Regions from separate parts of the Kitasatospora sp. NPDC089913 genome, predicted to be linked through region 2. Evidence: riboswitches for the same ligand, from Rfam matches in the RefSeq annotation. Region 2 holds a riboswitch; each other region holds the start of a gene.
The links. Region 2 has a riboswitch for S-adenosylmethionine ahead of thrC (threonine synthase). Riboswitches for the same ligand answer to the same signal wherever they lie in the genome.

Region 1 (10,235 bases), on a different contig from region 2:
ACGGGTCCGGGCCGCCCGCTCCGCCGTCCGCTGCCGCCGGCTCCTCACCGGCGCCGGACTCCTCGCCCGCGGGCGCCTCCGCCGGGGCCCCGGCGCCGGAGGGGGCGGCCACTGCCGCGTCCGGCGCCTGCGCGTCCACAGCGGGCTGCCGCCCCTGCGGCCCGGCGGGCTCCTTCGCTGCGTCCACCACGTCCTCGGCTCCGATCCTGGTCCAGCGGGGTACGGCCGCAGGCCGCCACCCCCGTCACACTCCGCGCGTTCTCTCTGTATTGTCCCGTGCGGCGGGCGGCCACGCCGCTCACCGCCCACCGCACGGACCGGGCGGTCAGCCCTGCCCGGGAGCGCCGTCCGCGCCGTCCGCGCCGGGACGGGCCACCAGCTCGACCTGGTCCACGGCGTTGCACCAGCGGCAGCGCACCGACTCCACGGTCTCGCTGAGCACCTGGGTCTCCTCGACCTTGGACTCGCCGGCCAGGTCGAAGTGCAGGAACTCGGTCACCCGGGCGGTCCGGGTCACGTCGAAGCGGGTCAGGTTTCCGCAGAGCGTGCAGCGCCAGCGCGTCTCGGCGGTCAGAGCGGGGACGGTCATCGGGGGTCCTCTCGGGTGGTCCCGGAACGGGCTCAGGCGCTCCCCCCGGAGCCCCGGCGTCGGCGGCGGGAGGCGGGAATGCCCGCCCCAAGCCTATTGCCTGGGGCAACCTTCCCGGCCACCGGCCGAGCACTCCCGGGCGGTAGCCCACCTGCCGTAACCACGCGGTGCCCGCCCGGAACCGGGGGGATGCTGGAGCCCATGGCGATCCCGGTCCCCCACCCCGGCGCGCACCGCGGCCGACCGGCCGCCGCCGCTCCGGCCGTCTGCTACGCGCTGATCGCGCTGAACACCGCGGTCTTCCTGCTCGGACCGGCCGCGGGGCTCAACCCCCTCTACGGCCGGGACCAGGTCCGGGTCTGCGCCGAGCAGCGCTACGAGCAGCGCTGGGGGGCCGTCCCCGCCGAGCTCCTGACCGGTCACCCGCTGACCGCGGACCAACTTGCCGAGGCCCCCGAGCCGGTGCCCGGCTGCCCGGCCTCGGCGACCCCCGGCAAGCACCCGGCGCTGTCCGTGCTCAGCGCGCTCTTCCTGCACGCCGGCTGGCTGCACCTGCTCGGCAACCTGCTCTTCCTCCACGTCTTCGGCCCCACCGTGGAGCGACGGCTCGGCCGCCCCCGGTTCCTCCTCTTCTATCTGGCGGCCGGCGCGCTGACCACCTACGGCTTCGCCCTGGCCGAGGCGCACTCGGCGGACTCGACCCGGGTGCTGATCGGCGCCTCGGGGGCGATCTCCGCCGTGCTCGGCTCCTACCTGCGCTTCCACCCGCACGCCCGGGTCACCACGCTCGTCCCGCTGCTGCTCTTCCTGCCGCTGCGGTTCCCGGCCTGGCTGGTCCTGGGCCTCTGGTTCGCGCTCCAGTGGTGGTCGGTGCACTCCGCCGGACCGGGGGTGGCGTACCTGGTGCACGTGATCGGCTTCGTGGCGGGCTTCCTCTACGCCTGCACCCTGGCCGAGCGCCGCACCCGCCCCCGCCGGACCCTCCGCCGCCCCACCCGCCCGGGCCGCACCCGCCCCCGCGACGCCGTGACCGACGCCCGCTACCCTGGCGGCACCTCACAAAGGAGTACGCCACCGTGATCACCGCCATCGTCCTGATCAAGACCAGCGTCGACCGCATCCCGGAGATCGCCGAGGCGATCGCCGCCATCGAGGGCGTCAGCGAGGTCTACTCGGTGACCGGCGGCTACGACCTGGTCGCGATGGTGCGGGTGCGCCGGCACGACGACCTCGCCGAGGTGATCCCCGGCCGGCTGAACAAGGTCCCGGGCGTGGCGCACACCGAGACCCAGATCGCCTTCCGCACCTACTCCCAGCACGACCTGGAGGCCGCGTTCGCGATCGGCCTGGAGGAGTAGCGGCCGACCGCGGGCCCGCCGGGCCGAGGGTCCCCGACGGGGCCTCAGCCCTCCCGGCGGGTGTCCGCGACGCAGCGGCCGCCCTCGTTCCGGTAGCTCCACGCCGCGCCGTCCGTGACCAGCTCGCGGACGGCGGTCAGGAACCGGTCCACGTGCTCGTCCGGGGTGCCGGCGCCGAAGCTCACCCGGATCGCGTTCAGGCTGCGCTCGCCCGGCAGTGAAGCCTCCGGCGCGCCGCACTCGGAGGGCGCGGCCTCCTCGTCGCCGAGCAGCGTGCGCACCAGCGGGTGGGCGCAGAACAGACCGTCCCGCACGCCGATGCCGTACTCGGCGGACAGCGCGGCCGAGAAGTGCGAGCTGTTCCAGCCTTGGACGACGAAGGACAGCACGCCCACCCGGTCGGCGTCGGCACCGAACAGGTTCAGCACCCTGACCTCGGGGATCTCCGCCAGACCGGCCTTCAGCCGGGCTACCAGCACCCGCTCGCGCGCCTCCAGCGCGTCGAACCCGGCCTCGGTGAGCGCCCGGCAGGCGGCCGCGATCGCGTACACGCCGATGACGTTCGGGGAGCCCGCCTCGTGCCGGGCCGGGCCGGTGTGCCACTGCACGGCCACCGAGCCGTCGGTCTCCCGGGCCACGGTACGGGTGGCGCCGCCGCCGGCCAGGTAGGGCTCGGCCTCGTCCAGCCAGTCGGCCCGGCCGGCCAGCACCCCGGCGCCGAACGGCGCGTACAGCTTGTGGCCGGAGAAGGCGATCCAGTCGACCCCCAGCTCGCGCACCGAGACCCGGTGGTGCGGGGCCAGCTGCGCGGCGTCCAGCACCACCCGGGCGCCGTACCGGTGGGCGGTCCGGGTCAGCTCGGCGACCGGCCAGAGCTCGCCGGTGACGTTCGAGGCACCGGTGACGCAGAGCAGCTTCGGGCCCTCGGGCGCACCGGCGAGCGCGGCGTCGAACGCGGCGACCGCCTCGGCGTGCGAGCGGGGGGCGCGCAGACAGGTGACGGTCAGACCGGCGTGCGCCCACGGCAGCAGCGAGGCGTGGTGCTCGGTCTCGAAGGCGAACACCTGGGTCCCGGCCGGGACGGCGCCGGCCAGCAGGTTGAGCGAGTCGGTGGTGGCGCGGGTGAAGACCACCTGGTCGCCCTCGCGCAGGTCCAGGAACTCGGCGACGGTCCGGCGGCTCTGCTCGAACAGGTCGGTGGAGAGCTGGGACAGGTAGCCGGCGCCGCGGTGCACGCTGCCGTAGTACGGGGCGTAGGCGGCGACCTCGTCCCAGACCCGCTGGAGCGCCGGGGCGCTGGCGGCGTAGTCGAGCGCGGCGTAGGCGACCTTGTCGCCGTTGGCGAGCGGGACCTCGACGTCGTGGCCGAGCACGGCGAGGGGGGTGCTGAGATCGGTGGCGAGAGACATGGGGATGCACTCCGTCTACGGGTCAGGGACCCCGGGAGTGCGTGATGATCCGGGTGTCCGCGCTTGCCACGCGGACGGCTCGCCGCACGGCCCGGTCCTCACCCAGGGCACCCCGCCACGGACGGAGGGTTGCCGGACAGCAAGCTGGGGCTTGTCGCTGTCGCTCATGACCTGGCCAAGACTCTAGGTCGGCTCCACCCCTCGGTCAAACAGCGGTCCACATCCCGGACACACGTCGGGGCCCACCGGGAGGATTCCCGATGGGCCCCCAACGGCCCTGTCACACCCGGGCGGTGGCCTCGGACCAGTGCTTCAGCAGGTCCCGCGCGGCACCCGAGTCGACGGCCGCCGCGGTACGCCGCATGGCCGCGCCCAGCTGCTCGGCGAGCGGCGCGTCGGTGAGGTCCAGCGCCACCAGCGCGGCCGCCGCGTTCAGCAGCACCGCGTCCCGGACCGGACCGTGCTCCCCGGCGAGCATCCGGCGCGCGACCTCCGCGTTGTACGCCGGGTCCGCGCCGCGCAGCGCCTCGATGCCGACCGGCTCGATGCCGACCTCGCGCGGGTCGAAGACGGTCTCGGTCACGGCGCCGTCGCGGACCACCCACACCCGCGAGGTGGTGGTGATGGTCAGCTCGTCCAGTCCGTCGTCGCCCCGGAAGACCAGCGCGGTGGCACCGCGCCGGGCGAGCACCCCGGCGATCAGCGCCGCCAGCCGGGTGTCGAAGCAGCCGATCGCGTGCGCCGTCACCCGGGCCGGGTTGGTCAGCGGCCCCAGGATGTTGAAGGCGGTGGGCACCCCGAGGTCGCGCCGGGCCGGCGCGGCGTGCCGCATCGAGGGGTGGAAGGTCGCGGCGAAGCAGAAGGTGAGCCCGACCTCCTCGGCGATCTCGGCGACCCGGCGCGGCCGGAGGTCCAGGCTGATGCCCAGCTTCTCCAGCACGTCCGAGGAACCGCTCGAGGAGGAGGCGGCCCGGTTGCCGTGCTTGACCACCTTGGCACCGGCCGCGGCGGCGACGATCGCCGACATGGTGGAGATGTTGACGGTCTTGGCCCGGTCGCCGCCGGTGCCGACGATGTCCACCGCCGGGCCTGGGATGTCCAGCGGCTCGGCGTGCGCGTACATCGAGTCGACGAGTCCGGAGATCTCCTCGACCGTCTCGCCCTTGGCCCGCAGCGCCACCATGAACCCGGCCACCTGCACCGGGGAGGCCTCGCCGCTCATGATCCGGTCCATCGCCCACGCGGTGGCCGAGCGGTCGAGGTCCTCTCCCCTCAGCAGCGCCGACAGGATGTCCGGCCAGGAGCGGACCACCTGCGCGGGGTCGCTCCCACCGTTCGCAGGCTGCACGTTCACCATGGCTGACTCCGGCTCTCGCTGCCCCGGCTACCCGGGGAAGGACGTGGGGACGGAGTCAGCCTATCGAGCGGCGGCCCGCCGGGGCTCCGCCGTTCACCCTTCTTCTCTCGCAGTGAGACGCCGGGTGGAACGCCGGACCGAACGCCGGGTGGAACGCCGGACGGAACACGGGCCGGGGACCCGACCTAGCGGACGGCGGGCGCCCGCTTGGCCAGCCTGGCCCGCAGCAGCGTGGCGGCGGCCTCCGCCAGCGCCACCGGGTCCACCGGCTGGGAGATCGCCGCGTCGGCCCGGCTCCAGGCGGCCAGCCAGGAGTCCTGCGGCCGGCCGATCAGCACCAGCACCGGCGGGCAACCGTAGATCTCGTCCTTCAGCTGCCGTCCGAGCCCGAGCCCGCCGGCCGGCACCGCCTCGCCGTCCAGGACGCAGAGGTCGACGCCGCCCTTCTCCAGCGCCTTGAGCACCGCGGGGGTGGTCGCGCACTCCAGGTAGGCCAGCTCCGGGAGGTCCTCCGCGGGCCGCCGCCCGAGAGCGGTCAGCACCTGCTCGCGGGTGGTTCGGTCGTGGCTGTAGACGAGAACGGTCAGCGTCTCGTCGGTCGTGTGCGCCATGGGCCCTGCTCCCTCACGTGTGATCCGGACCACGTTCGCCTGTCCCCGGATGCTACTCCCGATCACCGCCCGCCGAGCCCCTCCCGCGCGATCTCGTCCCGACCGCGCCGCGTCCGCGACTGGTCCGGCCGGAGCAGGGCGCGTCACCCCCGCCCGCGCGGTCCACCCGTACGGCGGACGAGTGGAACTTCCCCTTACCCCCGAAGCCCCCCGGACGCCCGCCACGACACGCCGGACGGGGTCCGGACGGGCCCTTCGAGCAACCGTCAGAAAAGGGACACGCCGCTGCTCAGCGGCAGTCCGGACGCCCCGTCGGGCCCCAGGGGGGCATACCGCACGCACCGGACACTCCGAGGGTGACCCCCCGACGTGAAGACGGAATAAGGGACCGACATAATGTCCGTCGTGGCGACAGCAACAGCAGTAGAAACCGGGCACGCGCACGGATCGGTCAACCGGCCGAACATGGTCAGCGTCGGAACGATCGTCTGGCTCAGTTCCGAGTTGATGTTCTTCGCGGCCCTCTTCGCGATGTACTTCACGCTCCGCTCCGTCAAGGGGCCGGAGTTCTGGACCGAGAAGGCGCACGCCCTCAACGTGCCGTTCTCCTCGGTCAACACCACGATCCTGGTGCTCTCCTCGCTCACCTGCCAGCTCGGCGTCTTCGCCGCCGAGCGCGGGGACGTGAAGAAGCTCCGCTCGTGGTTCGTCATCACCTTCGTGATGGGCGCGATCTTCATCGGCGGCCAGATCTTCGAGTACACCGAGCTGGTCAAGAAGGACGGCCTGTCGCTGTCCTCCGACCCGTACGGCACGGTGTTCTACCTGACCACCGGCTTCCACGGTCTGCACGTGACGGGTGGTCTGATCGCCTTCCTGCTGGTCCTGGGACGGACGTACGCAGCCAAGCGCTTCACGCACGAGCAGGCCACCGCCGCCATCGTGGTGTCGTACTACTGGCACTTCGTCGATGTCGTGTGGATCGGCCTGTTCGCGACCATCTACCTGATCAAGTAACCAGCTGATCAGGTCGCTGGCCACCGGCCCCGGGTCCCGCCCTCACCGGCGACGGCCCGATTTCGCCGGTGGCGACGCTCCCACCGACCGACCGCGCGCGCAGCCTTGGACAGGCAGCCTCGTGCCGGCCAGACCGGCCGCCGGGTGCACCCACCAGTCGACCAGATCCTGACACCGGGGTTATTCCGTGAAAAAGCTCTCCGCACGACGGCGCCACCCACTGGCGGCGCTGGTCGTCCTACTTCTCGCCCTGGCGGCAACCGGGGGGCTGTACGCCGCGTTCGCGCCCGCCGGCAAGGCGCAGGCCGACGTGGCGGCGCAGTCGCTCGCGATCGATGAGGGCAAGAAGCTCTTCGCCGTGGGCTGCTCCTCCTGCCACGGCCTGAACGGGCAGGGCAGCAGCGACGGCCCGAGCCTGGTCGGCGTCGGCTCCGCCGCGGTCGACTTCCAGGTGGGCACCGGCCGTATGCCGGCCCAGCAGCCCGGCGCCCAGGTGCCGCGCAAGCCGAACATCTACTCGCAGGCGGAGATCGACCAGCTCGCCGCCTTCGTCGCCTCGCTCGGCCCCGGTCCGGTCACGCCGACCGAGGAGCAGTACACCTCGACCAACCCGGACGACCTGTCCAAGGGCGGCGAGCTGTTCCGCACCAACTGCGCCCAGTGCCACAACTTCGCCGGCCAGGGCGGTGCCCTCACCCAGGGCAAGTACGCCCCGTCCCTGGAGGGCGTGGACGCCAAGCACATCTACGAGGCCATGCAGACCGGCCCGCAGAACATGCCGTCGTTCCCGGACACCACCATGCCCGAGGAGCAGAAGAAGCAGATCGTGGCCTTCGTCCGCCACACCACCAACGATGAGCCCAACCCCGGCGGTCTCACGCTCGGCAGCCTCGGTCCGGTGACCGAGGGCCTGTTCGGCTGGATCTTCGGTCTCGGTGCGCTCATCGCGGTCGCGATCTGGGTCGCCGCCCACACCACCAAGGCCAAGAAGTCATGAGCCACGACATGTCAGAAGAGAAGCTCCCGGAGTCCCACGGCTCCGCCGGGCACCACGAGGTGGCCGCCCACGGCGATCCGTTCGCCGACCCGGGCCTGCCGGCCCACGAGCCGCGTCGCACCGACATCGACGAGCGGGCCGCCAAGCGGGCCGAGCGCCAGGTGTCGCTGATGTTCGTCGTCTCGATGCTCGCCACGATCGGCTTCATCGCCTCGTACGTGGCCATCGACCCGGACAAGATCGTCTACATCTGGCCGCTGGGCCACGTCAGCGCGCTGAACTTCGCGCTCGGCATGACCCTCGGTGTCGCGCTGTTCCTCATCGGCGCGGGCGCGGTCCACTGGGCCCGCACCCTGATGTCGGACCACGAGATCCCGGCCGAGCGTCACCCGATCGAGGCCGACGACGAGGTCCGCGCCGACGTCATCGAGCAGTTCCGGACCGGTGCCGCGGAGTCCGGCTTCGGCCGCCGCAAGATGATCCGCAACACCCTCATCGGTTCGATGGCCCTGGTGCCGCTGTCCGGTGTGGTCCTCCTGCGCGACCTGGGCCCGCTGCCCGAGGACAAGCTGGAGCACACCGGCTGGGAGGAGGCGACCGACGCCAAGCCCCTGCAGCTGATCAACATGAACACCAACCAGCCGATGAAGGCCGAGGACATCATCACGGGGTCGCTGACCTTCGCGATGCCCGAGGGCCTGCACACCCATGACGAGGACTTCCAGCAGCGCATCGCCAAGGACGCCCTCATGCTGGTGCGCATCGCGCCGGAGGACATCAAGGACGACAAGTCCAAGGAGAAGGGCTTCGAGGGCATCCTCGCCTACTCCAAGATCTGCACCCACGTCGGCTGCCCGATCAGCCTGTACGAGCAGCAGACCCACCACGCGCTCTGCCCCTGCCACCAGTCGACCTTCGACCTGGCGGACGGCGCGCGCGTGATCTTCGGCCCGGCCGGCCACCCGCTGCCGCAGCTGAAGATCACCACTGACGAGAAGGGCTTCCTGGTCGCCCACGGCGACTTCGACGAGCCCGTCGGCCCGAGCTACTGGGAGCGTGCTCGATGAGCAGTACGAGCAGCACCACCTCCGGCGCCAAGCCCGCCAGCACGCGCGCCAAGCCCGCGAACAAGTGGGAGCAGGCCGCGGACTGGACGGACGGTCGGCTGGGGATCTACTCCCTCGCCAAGACCAACCTGCGGAAGATCTTCCCGGACCACTGGTCCTTCATGCTGGGCGAGATCTGCCTCTACACCTTCATCATCATCATCCTGACCGGTGTCTACCTGACGCTGTTCTTCAAGCCCTCGATGGGCGAGGTCATCTACAACGGCTCGTACATCCCGCTCAAGGGCATCCCGATGTCCGAGGCGTACGCGTCGACGGTGGACATCAGCTTCGAGGTGCGCGGCGGTCTGCTGGTCCGCCAGATCCACCACTGGGCGGCCCTGGTCTTCGTCGCGGCGATGTTCGTGCACATGATGCGCGTCTTCTTCACCGGCGCGTTCCGCAAGCCCCGTGAGATCAACTGGGTCTTCGGCTTCCTGCTGCTCGTCCTGGGCATGTTCGACGGCTTCTTCGGCTACTCGCTGCCCGACGACCTGCTCTCCGGCACCGGTATCCGGTTCATGGAGGGCGCCGTCCTGGCGACCCCGCTGATCGGCACCTACGTCCAGATGTTCCTGTTCGGGGGCGAGTTCCCCGGCCACGACATCGTGCCGCGGTTCTTCACCATCCACGTGCTGCTGATCCCGGGCATCATGCTCGGCCTGCTGGTGGCGCACCTGATCCTGGTCTTCTACCACAAGCACACCCAGTGGGCGGGCCCGGGCAAGACCGAGAAGAACGTCGTCGGCATGCCGCTGATGCCGGTCTACATGGCCAAGGCCGGTGGCTTCTTCTTCCTGGTGTTCGGTCTGATCGCGGCCATCTCGGCGATCGCCTCGATCAACCCGATCTGGGCGTACGGCCCGTACCGTCCCGACCAGGTGTCCACGGACGCCCAGCCGGACTGGTACATGGGCTTCTCCGAGGGCCTGATCCGCATCATGCCGGGCTGGGAGGTCAGCCTGTGGGGCCACACCCTGAACCTCGGTGTGGCGATCCCGCTGATGGTCCTCTTCCCGGCGGTGCTGGTCTCGATCGCCGCCTACCCCTTCATCGAGGGCTGGATCACCGGCGACAAGCGCGAGCACCACATCCTGGACCGCCCGCGCAACGCCCCGGTCCGCACCGCGCTGGGTGCCGCCTGGATCAGCCTCTACCTGGTCCTGCTGGCGGCGGGTGGCAACGACCTGTTCGCCACCCACCTGCACCTGTCGATCAACTCGGTCACCTACTTCGTCCGCGTGGGCATGTTCGTGGTCCCGGTCATCGTCTTCATCGTCACCAAGCGCTGGTGCCTCGGCCTCCAGCGCCGCGACAAGGAGAAGGTGCTGCACGGCCGCGAGACCGGCGTCATCAAGCGCCTGCCGCACGGCGAGTTCGTCGAGGTGCACGCCCAGCTGCCGCAGAAGGACCTGCACAAGCTCACCGCGCACGAGCAGATCGAGCCGTTCGAGCTGCCGGCCGAGACGGACGAGAACGGCGTGGCCAGCAAGGCCAACGTCCTCGACCGCACCCGGGCGAAGCTCTCCCGCGGCTTCTACGGCGAGGGCAGCCAGATCCCCAAGCCGACCTCCGAGGAGCACCACGAGATCACCAGCGGCCACGGCCACCACTGATCCCGTACGCACCCCGCGTCGCACCCCGAGGGCCGCTGACCAGAGTTCTTCTGGTCGGCGGCCCTCGGGCTTTCCCGGTACCCGGGGGCGCCCCGCGGCGCCCCTCCGAACCTCAGGAGCCCCTGTGCAGCTGTCCGTCGACCCCGCCGCCACCACTCCCCCGTACGAGCAGATC
Region 2 (10,235 bases):
GAAGATGAACCGCACCCCGGTCTACAGCGACTTCGCGGCCGGCAAGGTGGCGATGCTCAACGGCCACCCGACGCTGCTGCGGATGGCCACCAACGGCAAGATCGACTTCGGTACGGCCCCGATCCCCAAGAAGGACGGCCTGGCGAAGACCGGCAGCCTCGGGGTGGCCGACTGGATGATGGCGTTCAAGGCCAACGGCCACAAGAACGAGATCCGCCGCTTCCTCTCCTTCGCCTACGCGAAGGAGAACCAGCTCAAGTTCGACGAGACCTACAACCTGCTGCCGGTCACCCAGGACGCGTTCGACGCGATGACCGCGGATCCGAAGCACGCGGACCTCAAGCAGTTCGCCGCCGGGCTCGGCAACGCGAGCTTCTACCCCTTCGGGGACCCGGCCTGGGCCGAGGTCTCCAACCGGATCAAGGCCGGTATCGGGGCGGCGGCGACCGCCGAGCCCAAGCCGGTGCTGGAGGACCTCCAGCAGGCGGCGGTGAAGGAGGCGGCCCGGATCCGCAAGTGATCCGGGCCGCGTCGGCGGCGGTCGGGACCGGCGGGTCGCCGCCGCCGGCCGGTGACCGCCGTCGGTGTCAGTAGGTGATCGCGTAGACCTTGCGGAGCGTCTCCGACACGGTCCAGGTGGTGCGGTCGCCCTCCTGGAACACCCCGGCGACACCCGGGCCGAGCTCCAGCACCGGGCCGCCGTCGACCACGACGGTGGCCCGGCCGCTCAGCACCACGAAGACCTCCGCCGCCTCGGTGTCGGTGACCACGCCCGGGGTGATCTGCCAGATGCCCGACTCGCCGGAGGCGGACTCGGAGAGCACCAGGCCTGACACCTCGGGGGTGCCGGAGACGATCTGCGCCGGGTCGAGCGGGTCGGGTTCGAGCTCGGCGGTCGGGACGTGCAGGGCGAAGGCGGCGGCCGGGATGCTGGTCATGGGGGCGACGCTAGTCGGCGGACCGGGGCGGCGCAGCGGGCAGGGTGTGTCGGGTCCGGGGGGGAGAATGACACTCCGTAGTGATGGGCGGAGGTGGCCCCGGATGGGCGCGGACGAGGAAGCGGAGCGGCCGGAACCGGAGCAGCAGGCCGGGCCGGAGCAGCAGGACAGGCCGGAGCAGCAGGCCGGGCCGACCGGGCTGGACGCCAGGGACCGGGCCGTGCTGGCGCTGGAGGCCCGGAGCTGGCGGACGGCCGGTGCCAAGGAGCGGGCCGTCCGGGAGGAGCTGGGGCTCTCCAGCACCCGGTACTACCAGTTGCTGAACGGGCTGCTGGACCGGCCGGAGGCACTCGCGCACGCCCCGGTGCTGGTCAACCGGCTGCGCCGGGTCCGCGACGCCCGTCGGGCGGCCCGCTGAGGCGGCGCCGAGGACGCGCCGAGGCGGCGCCGAGGACCGACGGGTGGCCCCCGCCCGGGCTGGGTACGGTGCCGGGCATGGGCCTTTCCGAGATGACTCGACCGCTGACGGACGCCGGGCGCGCGGGGCTGGCGGCGCTGCTCGCCGCACCCCGTGACGCCGTGATCGCGCTCGACTTCGACGGGACGCTCGCCCCGATCGTCCCCGACCCGGACCGGGCCAGGGCGGACCCGGGCGCGGCACCCGCGCTGCGCGCGCTGGCGCCGAGGGTCGGCGCGGTCGCCGTGGTGACCGGCCGACCGGCCGCCCTGGCGGTGGAGTACGGCGGGCTGGCCGGGATCGACGGGGTGGTGGTGCTCGGCCACTACGGCGCCGAGCGCTGGGAGGACGGCCGGCTGACCGCACCGCCGCCGCACCCCGGTGTGGCCGCGGTGCGGGCCGAGCTGGCGGAGCGGCTGGCGGCGCTCGGTGCGCCGGAGGGCACCTGGGTGGAGGACAAGGGCCGCTCGGTGGCCGTGCACACCCGGCGGACGGCGGACCCGACGGCCGCGTTCGAACTGCTGCGGGCGCCGATGGAGCGGCTGGCGGCCGGGCACGGACTGGTGGTGGAGCCGGGCCGGCTGGTGCTGGAGCTGCGGCCGCCGGGGGTGGACAAGGGGGCGGCGCTGACCGGGCTGCTGCGCGAGCGCGGGGCCCGTTCGGTGCTCTACGCGGGCGACGACCTGGGCGACGTCCCGGCCTTCGCGGCGGTGGAGAAGCTGCGTCCGGAGGGCCTGGCCGGTCTGCTGGTGTGCAGCGGCGCGGTGGGGGACACGCCGGTGCGCGAGCTCGCCGACCGGGCGGACCTGGTGGTCCCGGGCCCGGCCGGCGTGGTGGAACTGCTGGTCGCGCTGGGGGAGGAGCTCAGCCGCCCGGCCGCAGGGCGTTGAGCTGGTCCAGGAACCACTGCTGCGGCGGCAGCGCCGTCGCCGCTGCGGCCAGCCGCTTGCAGCGGTCGGCCCGCTCGTCGGCCGGCATGGTGAGCCCGGCGTGCAGCGCCTCGGCGGTGGCCACGATGTCGTAGGGGTTGACGCTCAGCGCGTCCTGGCCGAGTTCGGCGTGCGCGCCGGCCTCCCGGGAGAGCACCAGCGCGCACCCCTGGTCGGAGACCACCGGGACCTCCTTGGCGACGAGGTTCATGCCGTCCCGGATCGGGTTGACCAGGGCCACGTCGGCCAGCCGGTAGGCGGCCAGCGAGCGCGGGAAGTCGTCATCGACGTGGAGGACCAGCGGCCGCCAGTCCGGGGTGCCGAACTCCTCCTCGATCTCCGCGGCGAGCGCCCGGACCCGGTCGGTGTAGGCCCGGTACTCGGCGAGGTCGGTGCGGGACGGGTAGGCGAAGGCGATGTGGACCACCCGGTCGTGCCACTCCGGGCGGGTGCGCAGCAGGTGCCGGTAGGCCAGGAAGCCGCGGACGATGTTCTTGCTCAGCTCGGTGCGGTCGACCCGGACGATCGTGCGGCGGTCGCCGACGGTCGCGCGCAGGGTGGCGAGCCGCTCGTCGACGTCCGGCCGGTGGGCCCGCTCGCGCAGGAAGTCGGCGTCGGCGCCGAGGCCGTGCACGCCGAGGGCGGTGGTGCGGCCCGCGAACGTCACGGTGAGCGCCTCGCGGTCGACCTCCGCGCCGAGGAACCGCTCGCAGCAGTCGGCGAAGGCGAGCGCCCAGCGCCGGGTCAGGAAGCCCGCCCGGTCGGCGCCGAGGATGCCGGTGAGGACGGCCCCGGCGATGTCGTCGGGCAGCAGCCGCAGGTACTCGGGCGGCGCCCAGGGGGTGTGCGAGAAGTGGCCGATCCGCAAGTCGGGGCGGGCGGCGCGGAGCAGCTCCGGGACGAGCGACAGGTGGTAGTCCTGCACCAGGACGGCGGCCCCGGGGGCGGCCTCGGCGGCGAGGGCCTCGGCGAAGGCCGTGTTGTACGCGGTGTAGGCCGCCCACTCGGTGCGGAAGCCGGCGTCGAAGGCGGGGGCGGTCGGGGTGTCCCAGAGCAGGTGGTGGACGAACCAGAGGGTCGAGTTGGCGATGCCGTTGTAGGCGCGGGCGAAGGTCTCCGGGTCGATGTCCAGCATCCGGACGGCCTGGCCGCCGACGTCGTGGCCGGCCCGGTCGAGCCGGCCGTCCGGGGCCTCGCGGGCGGCCCGGCGGTCGGCGTCGGAGAGGGCGGCGCAGACCCAGACGGCGTCCGGGTCGTCGATCGCGGACAGCCCGGAGACGAGACCGCCGCCGCCTCTGCGGAGGGTCAGTGTGCCGTCGTCCGCGGTGCCGAAGGACACCGGCCCCCGGTTGGACGCCACCAGGACGGGAGCGGCGCCGGTCGGATTCGAACGCTCGGTCGTGAGATCACCCATGGTTGGTTCGTTGCCGGGGCTCCGGGGCGGCAAACCCGCGGGACGGGTCATCGGCGCCGGGTGGCGTACTCGGGCACGGTGTGCATCGGCGGCCGTTCGGTCGCGGTGACCGGGTGGGTGTGGGCGGTGAAGGCGCGGGTCAGCGGGTCGCGGGTGAACTGGGTGAGCAGTGGGCGGACCAGGTCGGCGGAGGCCTTCAGCCGGTGGGTGCGGTCCAGCCGCTCCAGCGCGGTGCGGTAGATGGTGGCCGCCATCCGGCCGAGTGCCTGGGCGTCCTGGTGCCGGTGGTGGCGGATGCCGACGTCCACCTGGGCGAGCGCGTCCGGTCCGGCCGTCTCCAGGGCGTCGACGAGCAGACCGAGCTCGACGCCGTAGCCGGTGGGGAAGGGCAGCCGTTCGAGCAGGGAGCGGCGGGCCGCGTACTCGCCGCCGAGGGGCTGGACGAAACCGGCGAGTTCCGGCCAGTGCAGATTGAGCAGCGGGCGGGCGACCAGTTCGGTGACCCGGCCGCCGCCCGCCGGCACCACCGCGCCGTCGGTCTCCAGCGGCCGGTCGTACATCGCCTTGACCAGCTGGATGTCCGGATCGGTGAGCAGTGGGCCGATGATGCCGGAGACCAGGGCGGGGTCGAACTCGCGCAGGTCGGCGTCCACGAAGCAGACGATCTCGCCGCGGGTGACCAGCAGCGAACGCCACAGCACCTCGCCCTTCCCGGGGGCGGCGGGCAGCCGGGGCAGGATGGCGTCCCGGTGGACGACGGTGGCACCGGCCTCGGCGGCGACCTCGGCGGTGGCGTCGACCGAGCCGGAGTCGATCACCACCACCTCGTCCACCAGCGGTAGTCGTTCCATCAGCTCCCGCCGGACGACCCGGACGATCTCGCCGACCGTGGCCTCCTCGTCCAGCGCGGGCAGGACGACGCTGACGGTGCCCGCCGCACCGAGGGCGCGCTTGGCGGCCGGGAGCGTGTGAACCGGTCGGTCGGCCGCGGTCCAGGAGCGCCGGCGCAGCCAGGACGCGGTCTCGGGGAGGAGCGCGGGGGTCGGTTCGGCGGGCACGGTGCTCTCCTCGACGGATGGGGTCCCGGCCGACGACCGGGGGCGGTTGGGACGGGTCATCTCGCGTGGCGGACGGTCCCGTTCGGGACCGACGCCTTCGGATACAGTCTTCGTACAGCGATCGGACCTTCGCACGCCGGGGTCGCCGCTGAGCAGAACCACAACTTCACAGAGCTCATCCAGAGGGACTGAGGGAACGGCCCGTTGACGTCCCGGCAACCTTCTCGCACGGTCGGCTTCGAGCCCCGGCGGGACAGGTGCCAATTCCGGCCTGTGGCGCGACCGCGTCACGGGGAAGATGAGGAGAGAGGCCTCCGCCCATCATGGCTATCGACACCGCCGCACCAGTCGCCGTCGACCTCGGCCCCGCCACCGCGCTGTCCTGTCGCGAGTGCGGCACCCGGTTCCCGCTCGGTCCCAGCTTCGCCTGTCTCGAGTGCTTCGGTCCGCTGGAGATCGCCTACGAGTTCGGCAGCGAGGGCGCCGAGGAGCTGCGCAAGCGGATCGAGGCCGGTCCGGCGTCGATCTGGCGCTACGCGCCGCTGCTGCCCGTGCCGGCCGACGTGGCGACCAAGCCGAACCTCAACCCGGGGTGGACCCCGCTGGTGAAGGCGGACAACCTGGGCCGCGAGCTCGGCTTCACCGGGCAGCTGCACATCAAGGACGACTCCGGGAACCCGACCCACTCCTTCAAGGACCGCGTGGTGGCCTGCGCCATCGAGGCGGCCCGGGTGTTCGGCTACACCACGCTCTCCTGCTCGTCGACCGGCAACCTGGCCGGCGCGGTCGGCGCGGCGGCGGCCCGGGCGGGCTTCCGGTCCTGCGTGTTCATCCCGCACGACCTGGAGCAGGGCAAGGTCGTGATGGCCGGGGTGTACGGCGGCGAGCTGGTCGGCATCGAGGGCAACTACGACGACGTGAACCGCTTCTGCTCGGAGCTGATCGGCGACCCGGCCGGCGAGGGCTGGGGCTTCGTCAACGTCAATCTGCGGCCGTACTACGGCGAGGGCTCCAAGACGCTGGCCTTCGAGATCTGCGAGCAGCTCGGCTGGCGGCTGCCGGAGCAGATCGTGATCCCGATCGCCTCGGGCTCCCAGCTCACCAAGATCGACAAGGGGCTGCAGGAGCTGATCAGGCTGGGCCTGGTCGAGGACCGGCCGTACCGGATCTTCGGCGCCCAGGCGGCGGGCTGCTCGCCGGTCTCGGCGGCCTTCAAGGCCGGTCACGACGTGATCCGGCCGGTCAAGCCGGACACCATCGCCAAGTCGCTGGCGATCGGCAACCCGGCCGACGGCCCGTACGTGCTGGACATCGCCCGGCGCACCGGCGGCGCGGTGGAGGACGTCACCGACGAGGAGGTCGTGGCGGCGATCCGGCTGCTGGCGCGGACCGAGGGCATCTTCGCGGAGACCGCGGGCGGCGTGACCGTCGGCGTGCTGAAGAAGCTGGTCGAGACCGGGCAGCTGGACCCGTCGAAGGAGACCGTCGCGATCAACACCGGTGACGGGCTCAAGACCCTCGACGCGGTCGCCGAGTCCGGCATGACCGCCGTCATCCGGCCGACCCTGGACGCCTTCCGGGGCGCCGGCCTCGCTTCCGACTGACCCCTCCGCCCACCCAGCGCCCGTAGTAGCTAGGAGACCCCCATGAGCGCCAACGTCCGCATCCCGACCATCCTGCGCACCTACACCGGCGGCGTCAGCGAGGTGCCCGCCGAGGGCGCCACGCTGGCCGAGGTGATCGCCGACCTGGAGCGCAACCACGCCGGGATCGCCGCGCGGATCCTCGACGACACCGGCAAGCTGCGCCGTTTCGTCAATGTCTACGTGAACGACGACGACGTGCGGTTCGCCGAGGGCCTGGAAACGGGGATCAAGGACGGCGCGAACATTTCGATCATCCCGGCGGTCGCCGGCGGGTGATCCGCGGGCGGTCCGTTCCCCCCGGGGCGGGCGCGTCGCCGACGGCCGTCCGCGGCACGGAATTCCGTGCCGCGGACGGCCGTGCGCATTTTGGCGGGAATATCTTCGGTCCCGGGCGGAGTAAAGTGTCGCTGGACCGGGAACAGGGCGCGCCCGTCACCCTGGTCCGGGAACGAATCCACCGCACCGCCACCACCGCCGGCCCGCGTCCGGCGGGAGCCGGGACGGGCCCGGGACCTGGATACATGTCAGGCCGGTGTCAGAATTCTGGCGGGGATTTCTGGTAATACGTCCGCTATGTCCGGCGGAGAATGCAGGGCTTTATCCCGATTGCGCCCGTCCTGTCCCACGGCGCCGCGGGTGAATTCCCCGCCATTGACCCTGTTGCAGAGGGCGTCGATCCGGATACATTCAGCCGCGGTCGACGCAATCGCCCGTTCGCCGGATGCCGTTCGGCGTCATCGGGAGGATTGTGGCGTGCGCGGCTGCGCCCAGGGGGGGTTCCCCGGGCCGGCCTCCAACCAGACCCGGGCCCGCAGACCTGCGGGCGCGTGAAGGGCCAGCACAGCACTAGGGGAGTTCGGAATGGCTCAGGGCACCGTCAAGTGGTTCAACGCGGAGAAGGGTTACGGCTTCATCGCGGTCGACGGTGGTGCGGACGTCTTCGTCCACTACAGCGCGATCCAGATGGACGGCTACCGCACCCTTGAGGAGGGCCAGCGGGTCGAGTTCGAGATCTCTCAGGGGCAGAAGGGTCCGCAGGCGGACATGGTCCGCGCGGCGGTCTGACCTTTCCGACACCCGGGAGCTCTGCTCGGCCCATCGGCTGGCGCACCTCTTGATTCTCACGGCGGGCCCGTGCGACCTCGGTCGTACGGGCCCGCCGTCATGTCCGCCGTCATGTCGGCCGTCGTGGCCGTCGCGATGTCCGCCGTCGGGCCCGGGGCCGGGCTCCGGGGGCCGGCCGCGGGGCGCGGCGTTCCGGTCGGATCCGGCCCGGTCGGAGGCGGTCGGGGACGGCTCCGGGCGGGTGCGCGGCGCGGGTGGCGCGGCTCGCGGATTGCCCGATTGGGCTTGCACTCACCCACCCGGAGTGCTAATCATTGGCGTTAGCACTCACAGCTTGAGAGTGACAGCGGACCGGGTCGGTGAGGCCCCAGGGAGCGGTAGGGGAATGGACCCCCGCACACCAGGGCCGTCCGTCGCGGGCACCCCTTGGTCCGAGCAGTCGACCGTGTCCCGGAGGACCACTTCTGATGGCCAAGATCATCGCCTTTGATGAGGAAGCTCGCCGCGGCCTTGAGCGTGGCATGAACCAGCTTGCCGACGCAGTGAAGGTCACGCTCGGCCCCAAGGGCCGCAACGTCGTTCTGGAGAAGAAGTGGGGCGCCCCCACGATCACCAACGACGGTGTCTCCATCGCCAAGGAGATCGAGCTCGAGGACCCGTACGAGAAGATCGGCGCGGAGCTCGTCAAGGAGGTCGCCAAGAAGACCGACGATGTCGCGGGTGACGGCACCACCACCGCCACCGTGCTGGCCCAGGCGCTCGTCCGCGAGGGTCTGCGCAACGTCGCCGCCGGCGCCAACCCGATGGCCCTGAAGCGCGGCATCGAGAAGGCCGTCACCGCCGTCTCCGACCAGCTCCTGGCCCAGGCCAAGGACGTGGAGACCAAGGAGCAGATCGCCTCCACCGCCTCCATCTCGGCCGCCGACACCCAGATCGGCGAGCTCATCGCCGAGGCCATGGACAAGGTCGGCAAGGAAGGCGTCATCACCGTCGAGGAGAGCAACACCTTCGGTCTCGAGCTCGAGCTCACCGAGGGCATGCGCTTCGACAAGGGCTACATCTCGGCCTACTTCGCCACCGACCTGGAGCGTATGGAGACCTCGTTCGAGGACCCCTACATCCTGATCGCCAACTCCAAGATCGGCTCGGTCAAGGACCTGCTGCCGCTGCTGGAGAAGGTCATGCAGAGCGGCAAGCCGCTCGTCATCATCGCCGAGGACGTCGAGGGCGAGGCCCTGTCGACCCTGGTCGTGAACAAGATCCGCGGCACCTTCAAGTCCGTCGCCGTCAAGGCCCCGGGCTTCGGCGACCGCCGCAAGGCCATGCTCCAGGACATCGCCATCCTCACCGGCGGCACCGTGATCTCCGAGGAGGTCGGCCTGAAGCTGGAGAACGCCGGCGTCGACCTGCTGGGCAGCGCCCGCAAGGTGGTCATCACCAAGGACGAGACCACCATCGTCGACGGTGGCGGCGACAGCGAGCAGGTCGCGGGCCGGGTGAACCAGATCCGCGCCGAGATCGAGAACAGCGACTCGGACTACGACCGCGAGAAGCTCCAGGAGCGCCTCGCCAAGCTGGCCGGCGGCGTGGCCGTCATCAAGGCCGGCGCGGCCACCGAGGTGGAGCTCAAGGAGCGCAAGCACCGCATCGAGGACGCCGTCCGCAACGCGAAGGCCGCCGTCGAGGAGGGCATCGTCGCCGGTGGTGGCGTCGCGCTGCTGCAGGCCTCGGTCGCCTTCGACAAGCTGGAGCTGGACGGCGACGAGGCCACCGGTGCCAACATCGTCAAGGTCGCGCTCGAGGCCCCGATCAAGCAGATCGCGACCAACGCCGGCCTCGAGGGCGGCGTCGTGGTGGAGAAGGTGCGCAACCTCCCCGCCGGTCACGGCCTGAACGCCGCCACCAACGAGTACGTCGACCTGGTCGCCGCCGGCATCATCGACCCGGCCAAGGTCACCCGCTCCGCGCTGCAGAACGCCGCCTCCATCGCGGCGCTGTTCCTCACCACCGAGGCCGTCATCGCCGACAAGCCGGAGAAGGCCGCCGCGGCCGCCGGCGGCGGCATGCCGGGCGGTGACATGGACTTCTGATCCTGATCGCTTCGATCGGATCGGCAGGTCTTTCGTCCGCGAGGGCGGTTCCCCGACGGGGAGCCGCCCTCGCGGCGTTCCCGGGATCGTTCCCCGGGGCGTTCCCGGGGCGCCTTCCCGGGGCCGGGGGTCCCGGGTTTCCGGGCGTTCTTGGGAGACTGGACGGATGGCTACGACAGACGACATCGAGACGGCGCTGCACACCGCGCGGGCGCTGATCCTGGCCGACCTGACCGCGCGGGACGCCGCCGACCCCGCCGTGGTGTCCCTGGTCGAGCAGGCCGTGACGCACCGGCGCTGGTGGCTGGAGCAGTGGCCGGACGGCGTCGAGTACGTCCTGGGCCTGGTCGCCCAGGACGTCCAGGACGCGCTGCTGGAGAGCCACGGCCGCTGGCCGCTGTGCGCGGACTGCGCGGCCGACGGCGACCCGCACGCGCTGGGCGTGGAACCCGAGCTGGGGCCGGAGCCGCACTGGGTGTGCGGCAAGCGCGGCGCCGTCGTGGCGGCGGTGGGCGAGCTGTAGGGCGCGTCCCGGCTGCCGGCCGGGCCTCAGCCGCCGGTCCTTCCTCCTCCGGGCCGCCGTCGCACCTCCGGGTGCGGCGGCGGCTTTTTCGTGCCGATGGGAACCACTGGACTGC
Region 3 (10,235 bases), on a different contig from region 2:
CGGGGGCGGGTCGGCCGGAGCGCCGGGTCCGGGCGGGCTGACTCGCGCCGGCCGGGCGGCGGGGTGCTGCGCCGCCGGGCTCGGCACGTCGCCTACGCCGCGAGGCTCCGGGCCGCGTCGCGGATGACGTCGAGCACGAAGTCCGGGTGGGACAGCATGGGCACGTGGCTGCTGTCGACGGCGTAGGTCTTCGCGCCCATGCGTTCGGCGGCCGCCCGCTCCAGGTCCGGGTTCACGGTGCGGTCGTTGTTGGCGACGATGTACCAGCTGGGCTTCGTGCGCCAGGCGGTACCGGGGACCTGCTGGCCGAACAGGTCCGGGACGGGCACGGCGCCCGTCGCCAGGACGAGCTTCTGCTCCTCCTCCGGCAGGTCGCCGCAGAAGTCGGGGACGCCGGCCTCGGTGAGCCAGATGCGGCCCTGGCTGATGTCGAGCTTCCCGAACACGGGTGTGACGTCGAACTTGTTCTGCTGGTCCTGCGAGGTCTCGTCCTCGTCGGGGGCGAGCGCGGCGATGTAGACCAGCGCGCCGACGCGGTCGTGGACGCCGGCCTTGGTGATCAGGGTGCCGCCGTAGGAGTGCCCCACCAGCACCACCGGGCCCGGTACGTGGTCGATGGAGCGGGTGACGCACGCGACGTCGCCCGCCAGCGAGTCGAGGCCGTGCTGCGAGCACGACACCGTGTGGCCCTCGGCCTGGAGGGCGGGGACGAGCTTGTTGAAGCACGAGCCGTCGGCCCAGAGTCCGTGGGCGAAGACGATGCTGGCCTTGGTCGTCATGTATGTCCTCCTGCGTCGATGTCGAGCCGTGACGGGAACCGTGGGGGCCGGAGCCCACTCCAGCCTCGGGTCTGCCCCGGACTTCCGCGCCCCCGGCCGGGCGCGCGGTGCATCCGAACGGGTGGCCGGACCGGGGTCACGGCCGCCCGGCGGCTACCGTGGCCGGAGGCTGCACCTCACCGGACCCAGGAGGCCCCCGCATGGCGATCCGGCGCATGGACAACGTCCTCGTCGCCGTCGACGACATCGAGGACGTCGTCACCCGCCTGGGCACCCGCGGCGGCGAACTCGTCGGCGAGATCGTCCAGTACGAGAACGTCCAGCACGAGAACGTCTACCGGCTCTGCTACGTCCGCGGCCCTGAGGGCATCGTCGTCGGCCTCGCCGAGGAACTCGGCTGAACGGGCCGACGGCCGCCGCTGTCCTCAGGGAGACGGCGCCGGGGCCGGTTCGGAGATGCGGGTGAGGGCGTCGCGGAGGGCGGCGCGGGTGGTGATGCCCAGCTTGGGGAAGGCGCGGTAGAGGTGGGCGCTGACGGTGCGGGGGGAGAGGCGCATCTGTTCGCCGATCTCCTTGTTGGTCAGGCCTCCGGCGGCGAGTTCGGCGACGCGGCGTTCCTGCCAGGTCAGCGGCAGCGGGGCGGGGGCGGGGGAGTGGGGTGCGACGCCGGCGGCCCGGAGTTCGGCGTGGGCGCGGGCGGCCCAGGCGGGGGCGTCGAGGCGGTCGAAGGCGTTGGCGGCCTGGGTGAGCGGGAGGCGGGCGGCCGCGGCGCCGTGCAGGCGGCGGACGGCGATGCCGTGGGCGAGCCGGATCCGGGCCAGTTCGAACGGGAAGCGCTCGGCGGCCGGGTGGGACTGCGCCCGGGCGTAGTGGGCCGCGGCCTCGGTGTCGTCCTCGGCGGTCATGGCCAGGGCGCCGTGGGTGATCAGGGCCAGTCGGGGGGACAGGTCGGGCAGGCCCGCGTCCCGCGCGGCCAGCGCGTGGGCCCGGGCCTGCCCGGCGCGGCCGGTGTGCAGGGCGGCCTCGACGAGGTCGAGCAGGGTCCGCGAGGCCTGGTAGGCGTAGGGCCGGAACGCTCCCGGCGACGTGATGCCGATGGCGTGGAGGAACGCGGTCTCGTAGTCGCCGGCGCTGAGCGCGGTGGTGGCGCCGACGGCGTCGGCGATCTGGGTCAGGAATCCGACGCCGCGCGGGCGGGCCCAGGCGTCGACGGCGGTCTGCAGCTCGCGGGCCTCCGCCGTCCGGCCGCGCACGGCGGCGAGTTGGGCGAGGTAGGCCCGGGTCTGGTGGGCGAACAGGCCGTGGCCGCGTTCGGTGGCCAGGGCGAGGGCGCGGTGTCCGGTGCGTTCGGCGGCGTCCCACTGGCCGAGCGCCAGTTGGTCGAGCAGGACCAGGTGCAGCATGACGATGCCGCTGGACATGGCGCCGGTGTCGAGTTCGCGGTCGACCACGCGGTCCAGGTAGGGGCGCAGCGGGCTCAGGACGTCGAGGTGGTAGGCCGACACGGCGAGGCGGGTGACGTCCCAGGGGTCCTGGTCCTCCAGGTCGGCCGAGGCCCGCTCCACCCGCCGGGACCAGCCGGAGCCGTGCCGGACGACGTCGCTCCAGGTGCTGCCGTACATCCACGCGCGTTCGGAGGCGCGCTCGCCGAGGGTGGTGAGGACCTCGTGGGTGCGCCGCCAGGTGGCGCGGTCTCCCGCGTACTGGCTGACGGCGAGCAGGAGGCTGACGAGCCGGTCGAGCACCTCGTCGGGGCGGTCGGGGCCGGGACGGGGGCCGCCGGCGCCGGGGTCGGTGCCGGGGTCGGTGCTGTGGCCGGGGCGGCGGCCGCGGTCGGGGGAGTCCCGGAGCCGCTCGACGGCGGCGACGATCCGGCGGTGGGTGGCCCTCACCTCGCCGTCCCGGTACAGCGCCAGGTAGCACTCGGCGAGGACGGCGGCGGGGCTCCCGTCCGTGCCGGGCGCGGCGGCGGCCAGCGCGAGGCTGCGTGCCCGGCCGAGGTGGTCCGCCTGCCCGGCGACGTACGCGGCCTCGCCGAGCCGCCTGGAGCGGTCGACCCGGGTCTCGCTCAGTTCCGCGGCGCGGGTCAGCCAGGAGACGGCCATCCGCGCGCCGCCGCGCCTGGTGGCCGACCGGGCGGCGGCCTCCAGGTCGGCGGCCACGCCCTCCTCGGGGTCGACGGTGGCGGCCGCCAGGTGGATGGCGCGCCGTTCGGGGTACTCCCGGTGCAGCTGCGCCAGGACCCGGTGGGCGGAGCGGCGCTGGTCGGGTGAGGCGAGCTGGACGACGCTCGACCGCACCAGCGGGTGCCGGAACGCGGGCTCGCCGGTCATTGGTTCGACGACCAACAGGCCGCAGGCCACGGCTTCGTCGACCTCGCGCATGCGGTAGCGGGCGATCGGCGCCGGGCCGTCGCCGGGCCGGGCCGCCGCTCCGTCCAGGGCGCCCAGGAGCAGTTCCGCGCGGACGGTGTCGCCGAGGCGGGCGAGGCGGGCGGCGTAGATCTCCTGGATCCGCCGGGGGAGCGGGACGCCGTGCAGGCCCAGGAGGTCCTGGCCGGCCCGGTCGCCGGGGCCGGCGGCGAGGTGGGCGGGCAGCTCGAGCAGGGCGAGCGGGTTGCCGCCGGCCTGCTCCAGGACGAGCCCGCGGACCTGCCGGCCGAGCTGCGGGTGGTGCAGGTCCAGCAGGCGGGTGGCGTCGGCGTCGGCGAGGGCGCCGACCGGCACCTCCGGCAGTGCCGCGGTGTCGAAGGGGGAGGCGGTGTCGGCCCGGACGGCGACCAGGAGCTTGACGCCGGGGCGGCCGGCCAGCCGACGGCCGACGAATCCGCACACCTCGGCGCTGGCCCCGTCCAGCCACTGGCCGTCGTCGAGGACGAGCAGCAGCGGGCGGCCCTTCGCCGCCGTCCAGGAGAGCAGCTCGAGCACGGCGATGCCGAGCGCCATGACCGGCACCGGCGGACCGTCGGACCGGCCGAAGGCCGTGTCGAGGGCGGCGCGGGCGGTGGCGCCCAGCCGGGGGGCCTCGGGGTGCTGCCCGGTGCGGGCGGTCGAGTGGTGGTCGGCCTCCGGGAGCAGCGGGTAGAGCAGCTGGTGCAGCCCGGCGTGCGGGAGCCCGCTCTCCGCCTCGACCCCGGTGGCGCGGACGACCAGGTGCCCGTCCTCGGCCGCGAGCCGCGCCGCCAGGTCGAGCAGGGTGCTCTTGCCGACGCCCGCCTCGCCCCTGAGGAGCAGCGTCTGTCCGTCGGGGGCCCGGACGAACGCGGACAGCCGCGCCCGCTCGTCGTCCCGGCCGACCATCACCGTGCCCGGTTCCACGCCCGGTTCCCTCCCCTGCCCCGAAGGCGCGCGACTGCGGCCGTATTCAACTGGACGGTTAGTTGATTACACTGTGGTCCTGGTGAGCCTGTCAAGTAAACGGTTAGTTAGGAGCAGGGTGCATGGAGCGCGACGCCGAAGCCACCAAGCGGAGACTCATCGCGGCCGGCCGGGCAGAGTTCGCCGCGCACGGGCTGAACGGCGCGCGCGTCGACCGCATCGCCGCTGCCGCGCGGAGCAACAAGGCGCAGATCTACCACTACTTCGGGAACAAGGCCGGGCTGTTCGACGCGGTCTGGAACGAGATGGTCGAGCAGATCGTGGTCGGCGTGCCGCTCGACGTCGACGACCTGCCCGGGTTCGCGGCCGGGCTGGGCGACCTCTACGCCGAGCACCCGGAGATGCCCCGGATCATCACCTGGCAGCGACTGGAGCGCGGCGACGCCTTCAACGAGCTCGCGGTCGCCGAGGTGCGCAGGCGCAGTGCCGAGGTCGCCCGGGGGCAGGCCGAGGGCCGGGTGTCGACCCGGTTCGAGCCCGAGGTCCTGTTCGCCCTGCTCGTCCATGTCGCGATGCTGTGGGCGGCCGCGAACCCGGAGGTGCTGACGGTCGTGGACGTCGCCGACCGGGCGCGCGGCCGCGAGCTGATCCGCCGCATCGCCACCGTTCTGGCGGAGTGAGCCCGCGGGGTACCGCCGGGCCGCCGTGCGCCCCGGCGGCCCCGGCGGCTCCCGGCCGGGGCCTCAGCGGCTCCGGTGGTGTCCGGCCCAGACCGCGGGCGTCCGCTCCGACCACGGGTCCGCCCGTTCGAGCTGCCCGGCGAGGCGGAACAGACGGCCCTCGTGCCCGTACCCGGCCGCGAACTGCATGCCGATCGGGAGCCCCGTGCCGCTGTCGACCGTCAGTGGTACGGACATCGCGGGCGTGCCCGCCACGTTGAACGCCGCCGTGAACGGCGAGAGGTCGAGGATCCGGCGGAGCCAGCCCAGGCCGTCCAGCGCCTCGGCGCCCCGGCCGTGGGTGCCGAGCGGCACCGGCAGGTCCGGCACGGTCGGGGAGAGCAGGACGTCGTGGTCCTCGAAGGTGCGGGCCAGGCTGCGGGAGACCCGGTTGCGGACCGCCAGGGCGGTCACGAACTCGGCGCCGCCCACCCGCCGCCCGTAGTGGTAGCCGGCGAGCGTGGGCGGTTCGAGGGTCGAGGAGTCGACCGGCCGGCCGAGGGCGGCGGCCAGTTCGTCGATCCAGGCGGTGAGGTTCACCGTCCAGAGGCGGGCGTTGGCCAGGACGAACTCCTCCCAGTCGACACCGAGTCCGGGCTCGGCCTCGGTCACCCGGTGGCCGAGCGACTCCAGCAGGAGCACGGTGCGCGCGAGCGCCCCGGCGACCGGCGGCGCGACCGGCCGCCCGCCCCACGGCCGGGTGAGGACGCCGATCCGCAGCGGGCCCGGCTCCCGGGTGACCTCCTGCGCGTACGGGCGGGGCGGCTCCGGCGCGGCGTAGGGGTCGCCCGGCTCCGGGCCCCGGACCAGGTCGAGCAGGGCGGCGCTGTCGCGCACCGTCCGGCTGACGCTGCCGTGCACGGCCAGACCGTTGAAGATCTCGTCGACGGCCGGGCCCATCGGCACCCGGCCGCGGGTCGGCTTCAGCCCGAACAGGCCGTTGTAGGCCGCGGGGATGCGGATCGAACCGGCGGCGTCGGTGGCGTGCGCGACCGGCACGATCCCGGCGGCGACGGCCGCGCCCGCGCCGCCGCTGGAGCCGCCGGCGCTGCGGGTGAGGTCCCAGGGGTTGCGGGTCGCGCCGTACAGCACGGGTTCGGTGGTGGTGCTGTAGGCCATCTCCGGGGTGGTGGTGCGCCCGAAGGTCACCAGGCCGGCCCGGCGCAGACGCGTCATCAGGGTGGAGTCCCCGTCGGCGACCTGGCCGGCGGCGAGGCGGCTGCCGAGCTCCGTCCGGCGTCCGGCCGCGGTCACCCCGAGGTCCTTGACCAGGAACGGGACCCCGGCCAGCGGGGTGCTGCCGGGGCGGGGCGCGTCGTCGGCCGGCCAGGTCTCCGCGACGGCGTTGATCCGCGGGCCGACGGCCCGCTCGGCCGCCCGCGCGGCCGTTTCCAGTTCGGCGGGGGTCACCTCCCCCCGGGCGACGAGTTCGGCCAGCCCCACCGCGTCGTGGCGGACGTACTCGGTGATGTCCATGGTCCCTCCCGGAATCGATGACAGTACCGCTCGGTCCTTGACGGTACCGATTGGTCCCTGGCGATACCGATCGGTATCGCCTGGAACGGACTGGTACCGTAGCAGGAACCTGGGGACGCGCAGCGGCCGCAATCGACCGGAGGCCACGAACAGCCATGACAACGCCCGTCAGAAGGCCGAGCCGGGTGGCGAAACTCCCGCCGCGCGAGCGCATCCTCGACGCCGCCGAGGAGCTCTTCCAGAGCGAGGGGATCCGGCGGGTGGGCGTCCAGGCGATCGCCGAGAAGGCCGGGACCACCAAAATGGCGATCTACCGTCATTTCGAGACCAAGGACGCCCTGGTCGCGGAGTGGCTGCGGATCGTCGCCGCCGACTACCGGGCGGCGTTCGACCGGGTCGAGGCGGAGCACCCGGACCGGCCCGAGGAGCAGATCCTGGGCCTGGCCCGGTTCATCGCCGACGGGTTGCCGGCGGTCTCGTACCGGGGCTGTCCGTTCATCAACTCCCTGGCCGAGCTGCCCGACCGCTCCGACCCCGCGCGGCAGGTGATCGAGGAGCACAAGGAACAGCAGGCCCGGCGGCTGACCGGCATCTGCGCGCGGGCCGGGCTGTCCGACCCCGAGCAGGCGGCGGCCGAGATCACCTTCGCGCTCGAGGGCGCCCAGGTCGCCGTCCAGAACGGGAGCGTCGACCGGGCGGGGGAGCGGCTGCTGCGGGCGGTCGGGGGAATCGTGGCGCGGTACCGCCCGGCGGGGGACGTTCCGGGGCCCGTGGCCTGACGTTTCCACCGGCCGGTACCCGGCCTCGCCCGACTGCAGGCCACCGCGCCGACGGCCCCGGGACGCTGCAGGCCCGGTCCGGGCGCAGCTCGGGCACCGGGGGCTTGGCAGCCGGCCTCCGGAGTCTTGTATCGTTCTTCGCGAATCATCCAGAGGGGTGGAGGGACCGGCCCTACGAAGCCCCGGCAGCTCCCCGTTCGACCCGGCGTCCGAAGTACGCGCCGTGCCGGGCGGGATCAGTGCCAACTCCGGCCTGTCGCCAATGTGGCGCGGGAAAGATGAGGAGACACGGTGCTCTCTGTGCTGTCCTTCCCCCGGGCGCTTCCCGTCCCGGACCTTTCGCGTACCCGTCTCGTGCCCGGCGCAGGCAATCGGCCGACTTCTGCGGCCCGCCCTCGCTGACCACCCCCACCGGCTCCCCGCGGGGGGCCTCCGTGAGCGCGCCCCTCGGCGGTTCGCGGGACCTGAGACGGAGACATCCATGGAGAACACGAGCGGCGTCGGCGTGCTCGACAAGGTCACCTCGATCCTCGGCACCCTGGAGGCCGGTCCGGCCACCCTGGCCGGACTCGTGGCCGTGACCGGACTGGCCCGGCCGACGGCGCACCGGCTCGCCGTCGCACTCGAACAGCACCGGCTGGTCGCCCGGGACGTGGAGGGCCGGTTCATCCTCGGCCCCCGGCTCGGCGAGCTCTCGGCCGCCGCCGGGGAGGACCGGCTACTGGCCGCCGCCGGGCCGGTCCTCGCCAGGCTGCGCGACGTCAGCGGGGAGAGCGCACAGCTCTACCGCCGTCAGGGCGGCGTCCGGATCTGCGTGGCCGCCGCCGAGCGCCTCTCCGGCCTGCGCGACACCGTCCCGGTGGGGGTCACCCTGCCGATGAAGGTCGGCGCCGCCGCGCAGGTCCTGCTGGCCTGGGAGGAGCCCGAGCGGCTCCACCGGGGCCTCCAGGGGGCCCGCTTCACGGCGACGGCGCTGAGCGGCGTCCGCCGCCGGGGCTGGGCCCAGTCGATCGGGGAACGCGAGCTCGGGGTCGCGTCCGTCTCCGCGCCGGTCCGGGGCCCGGGGAACCGGGTGGTGGCTGCCGTCACGGTCTCCGGTCCGATCGAACGGCTCACCCGCCACCCCGGCGCCCTTCTCTCGCAGACCGTCGTCGAGGCCGCGGACCGTCTCACCGAGGCCCTCCGTCCGAGCTGACGCGCTCCGGTCGCGGGGGCCGCCCCCGCTCCCCGCGGCCGGGGCGGGTCAGCGCAGGCTGTCGAGGTCGATGCTGTCCGCCATGACGCGGTACCCGAGCGGTCCGGGGTGGAGGTGGTCACCGGCGTGGTAGCCGTCCGGGATCGCTCCGGTGCCCTCGGGGTCGATGGCCCGGTCGAAGTCGGCCACCGCGTCGTACGCGCCGGAGGTGCGGATCCACTCGTTCAGGTCGCGGCGCAGCCGGTCGGTCTGCGCGGTCCAGAAGGGTGCGCCGCCGAAAGGCATCAGGGTCGCGCCGACGGCCTTGACCCCCCGGGCGTGGGCGGCCCGGATCAGGGACCGGTGGGCGTCGATCAGCCGCTGGAGCGTCACCGGCGGGTCGTCGCGGTCCACGCCGCAGATCTGGTCGCCGCTGCGGAGGATGTCGTTCATGCCGTGGGAGACGATGACGGTGCCGACGTCGGGACGGTCGAGCACGTCGCGGCGGAAGCGCTTCAGGGCGCTGTCCCCGGCGCAGGCGGAATCGGCGAGCATCTTGTTGGAGCCGATGCCGGCGTTGAGCACCGGTCGCGGGCGGCCGGCGGCGAGGAGCCGTTCGGCGAGCAGGTCGGGGTAGCGGTCGTCGCCGTCGACGGTGGCACCGAACCCGTCGGTGGTGGACTCTCCGAACGCCACCACCGCCCTGCCCACGGGGCGCCCACCGGTGACCTCGACCCCGCCGAGGTAGTACCAGGAGCCGAACCCGGGGCGGACGGCGTCGGTGAACGCTTCCGGGCCGGTGTCCCCGCGGTGGTCGCCGTCGGCCCGGTAGGTGGTGGTCATGGAGAGCTGGTGGTAGCCGGCCGGGCCGGTCGGTCCGTCGAACCAGAGGGTCAGCGACACCCGGTCGCGGGCCGCCACCGGCAGCGGCACCGGATCGCTGAGGGCTTCTCCGCCCGGGGGGACGACGACGGAGCCCCGGTGCCCGAAGCGCAACGGCAGTACCGTCCCGGGAACGACGGCCGCGCCGTCGGCGGCCCGGCCGACGGTGGCCCCGCTCAGCCGCAGCGGGGTCGTCCCGTAGAGATTGGACAGCCGGAACCGGACGGCCTTGCCGCCCGCGCCGAGTCGTATCACCTGCCGCACCGACTGGTGGTCGAAGCCCTGCACCGCCCAGGTCGGGAACCACGGCGCCGCGGAGGGCCGCATCATCGGCGCGTACCACGCGGCCGACCAGCGCTGCGAGTACGCCGAGGCCGCGGCTCCGGCGGCGGAGGCCGCCGAGGCGGAGGCGGGGACGGGGACGGAGGTGGCGGTGACGGACAGGGCGGCGGTCAGCGCGGCGACGGATGCGGCGCGGGCGAACGGATTCATGGAGCGCTCCTCGGGACGGTCGGTCGGTCCTGCCGCCTTGACCCGGGGCGGTGCGGGAATGTGACAGCGGACCGGCGCGGCCGGCCGACGGTCCGGTCCGGGCGGACGCGATTTGTTCTGGGCGTGCGGGAGGAGTACTGTCGCCCAGTCGCCTGGCAGGGAGCACCGGACACGCAACAGCGCGGACGGTCCCGGGGCGGCCAATCCTCTGGAAATAACATCGTCACCCGGCTTCGGGTTTATTTGACGTGTCCATTTGTGGGGATTGCGGCCGGATTCGCTTTTCGGAGCGGGGATCGGCTACAGTTTGGAACGTCGGACGGGGCGCCAAGCCGCGGAAGACACCGGCAAGTCGGAACGAATGAAACTCCGGAAAACGGAGTGGAAAACGTCTGATAGGCTGGGAACACGAAAGAACGAAGCGCCCGGAGGGCCGGTGTGAAAGCCGCCCGAAGGAAGTGGCTGTTCCTTGAGAACTCAACAGCGTGCCAAAAGTCAACGCCAGATATGTTGACATCCCCGGCCTCGGACTTGTTCCGGGGTTGGAGATTCCTTTTGAAGTAAAACACTAGCGAGGACGCAGTGCGCGGGGCCGCCCTATTCCGGTGGTTGCCGTG

Region 1: it holds a riboswitch for S-adenosylmethionine, as region 2 does, so the genes downstream of both, ACIPYS_RS02035 (aminotransferase class V-fold PLP-dependent enzyme) here and thrC (threonine synthase) in region 2, are expected to answer to the same signal.
Region 3: it holds a riboswitch for S-adenosylmethionine, as region 2 does, so the genes downstream of both, ACIPYS_RS16190 (IclR family transcriptional regulator) here and thrC (threonine synthase) in region 2, are expected to answer to the same signal.

The regions. Positions count from the first base shown of each region.
Region 1 covers NZ_JBIVGI010000001.1:446,905-457,139, reverse strand. Annotated here, with positions in the region: gene ACIPYS_RS02055 (NYN domain-containing protein) at 1-190, opposite strand, end outside; gene ACIPYS_RS02050 (hypothetical protein) at 326-589, opposite strand; gene ACIPYS_RS02045 (rhomboid family intramembrane serine protease) at 791-1,669, shown strand; gene ACIPYS_RS02040 (Lrp/AsnC ligand binding domain-containing protein) at 1,666-1,947, shown strand; gene ACIPYS_RS02035 (aminotransferase class V-fold PLP-dependent enzyme) at 1,992-3,356, opposite strand; SAM riboswitch class IV at 3,411-3,528, opposite strand; gene trpD (anthranilate phosphoribosyltransferase) at 3,637-4,713, opposite strand; gene ACIPYS_RS02025 (hypothetical protein) at 4,899-5,324, opposite strand; gene ACIPYS_RS02020 (heme-copper oxidase subunit III) at 5,721-6,341, shown strand; gene ACIPYS_RS02015 (c-type cytochrome) at 6,529-7,338, shown strand; gene ACIPYS_RS02010 (ubiquinol-cytochrome c reductase iron-sulfur subunit) at 7,335-8,405, shown strand; gene ACIPYS_RS02005 (ubiquinol-cytochrome c reductase cytochrome b subunit) at 8,402-10,060, shown strand; gene ACIPYS_RS02000 (GntR family transcriptional regulator) at 10,185-10,235, shown strand, end outside.
Region 2 covers NZ_JBIVGI010000053.1:2,259-12,493, forward strand. Annotated here, with positions in the region: gene ACIPYS_RS39260 (extracellular solute-binding protein) at 1-520, shown strand, start outside; gene ACIPYS_RS39265 (cupin domain-containing protein) at 588-938, opposite strand; gene ACIPYS_RS39270 (DUF3263 domain-containing protein) at 1,042-1,356, shown strand; gene otsB (trehalose-phosphatase) at 1,434-2,285, shown strand; gene ACIPYS_RS39280 (trehalose-6-phosphate synthase) at 2,260-3,738, opposite strand; gene ACIPYS_RS39285 (glucosyl-3-phosphoglycerate synthase) at 3,786-4,796, opposite strand; SAM riboswitch class I at 4,969-5,101, shown strand; gene thrC (threonine synthase) at 5,120-6,400, shown strand; gene ACIPYS_RS39295 (MoaD/ThiS family protein) at 6,443-6,718, shown strand; gene ACIPYS_RS39300 (cold-shock protein) at 7,304-7,507, shown strand; gene groL (chaperonin GroEL) at 7,975-9,597, shown strand; gene ACIPYS_RS39310 (hypothetical protein) at 9,764-10,120, shown strand.
Region 3 covers NZ_JBIVGI010000009.1:42-10,276, reverse strand. Annotated here, with positions in the region: gene ACIPYS_RS16220 (alpha/beta fold hydrolase) at 93-779, opposite strand; gene ACIPYS_RS16215 (hypothetical protein) at 980-1,180, shown strand; gene ACIPYS_RS16210 (AAA family ATPase) at 1,205-4,096, opposite strand; gene ACIPYS_RS16205 (TetR family transcriptional regulator) at 4,219-4,776, shown strand; gene ACIPYS_RS16200 (amidase) at 4,840-6,291, opposite strand; gene ACIPYS_RS16195 (TetR/AcrR family transcriptional regulator) at 6,447-7,070, shown strand; SAM riboswitch class I at 7,213-7,355, shown strand; gene ACIPYS_RS16190 (IclR family transcriptional regulator) at 7,552-8,265, shown strand; gene ACIPYS_RS16185 (SGNH/GDSL hydrolase family protein) at 8,314-9,618, opposite strand.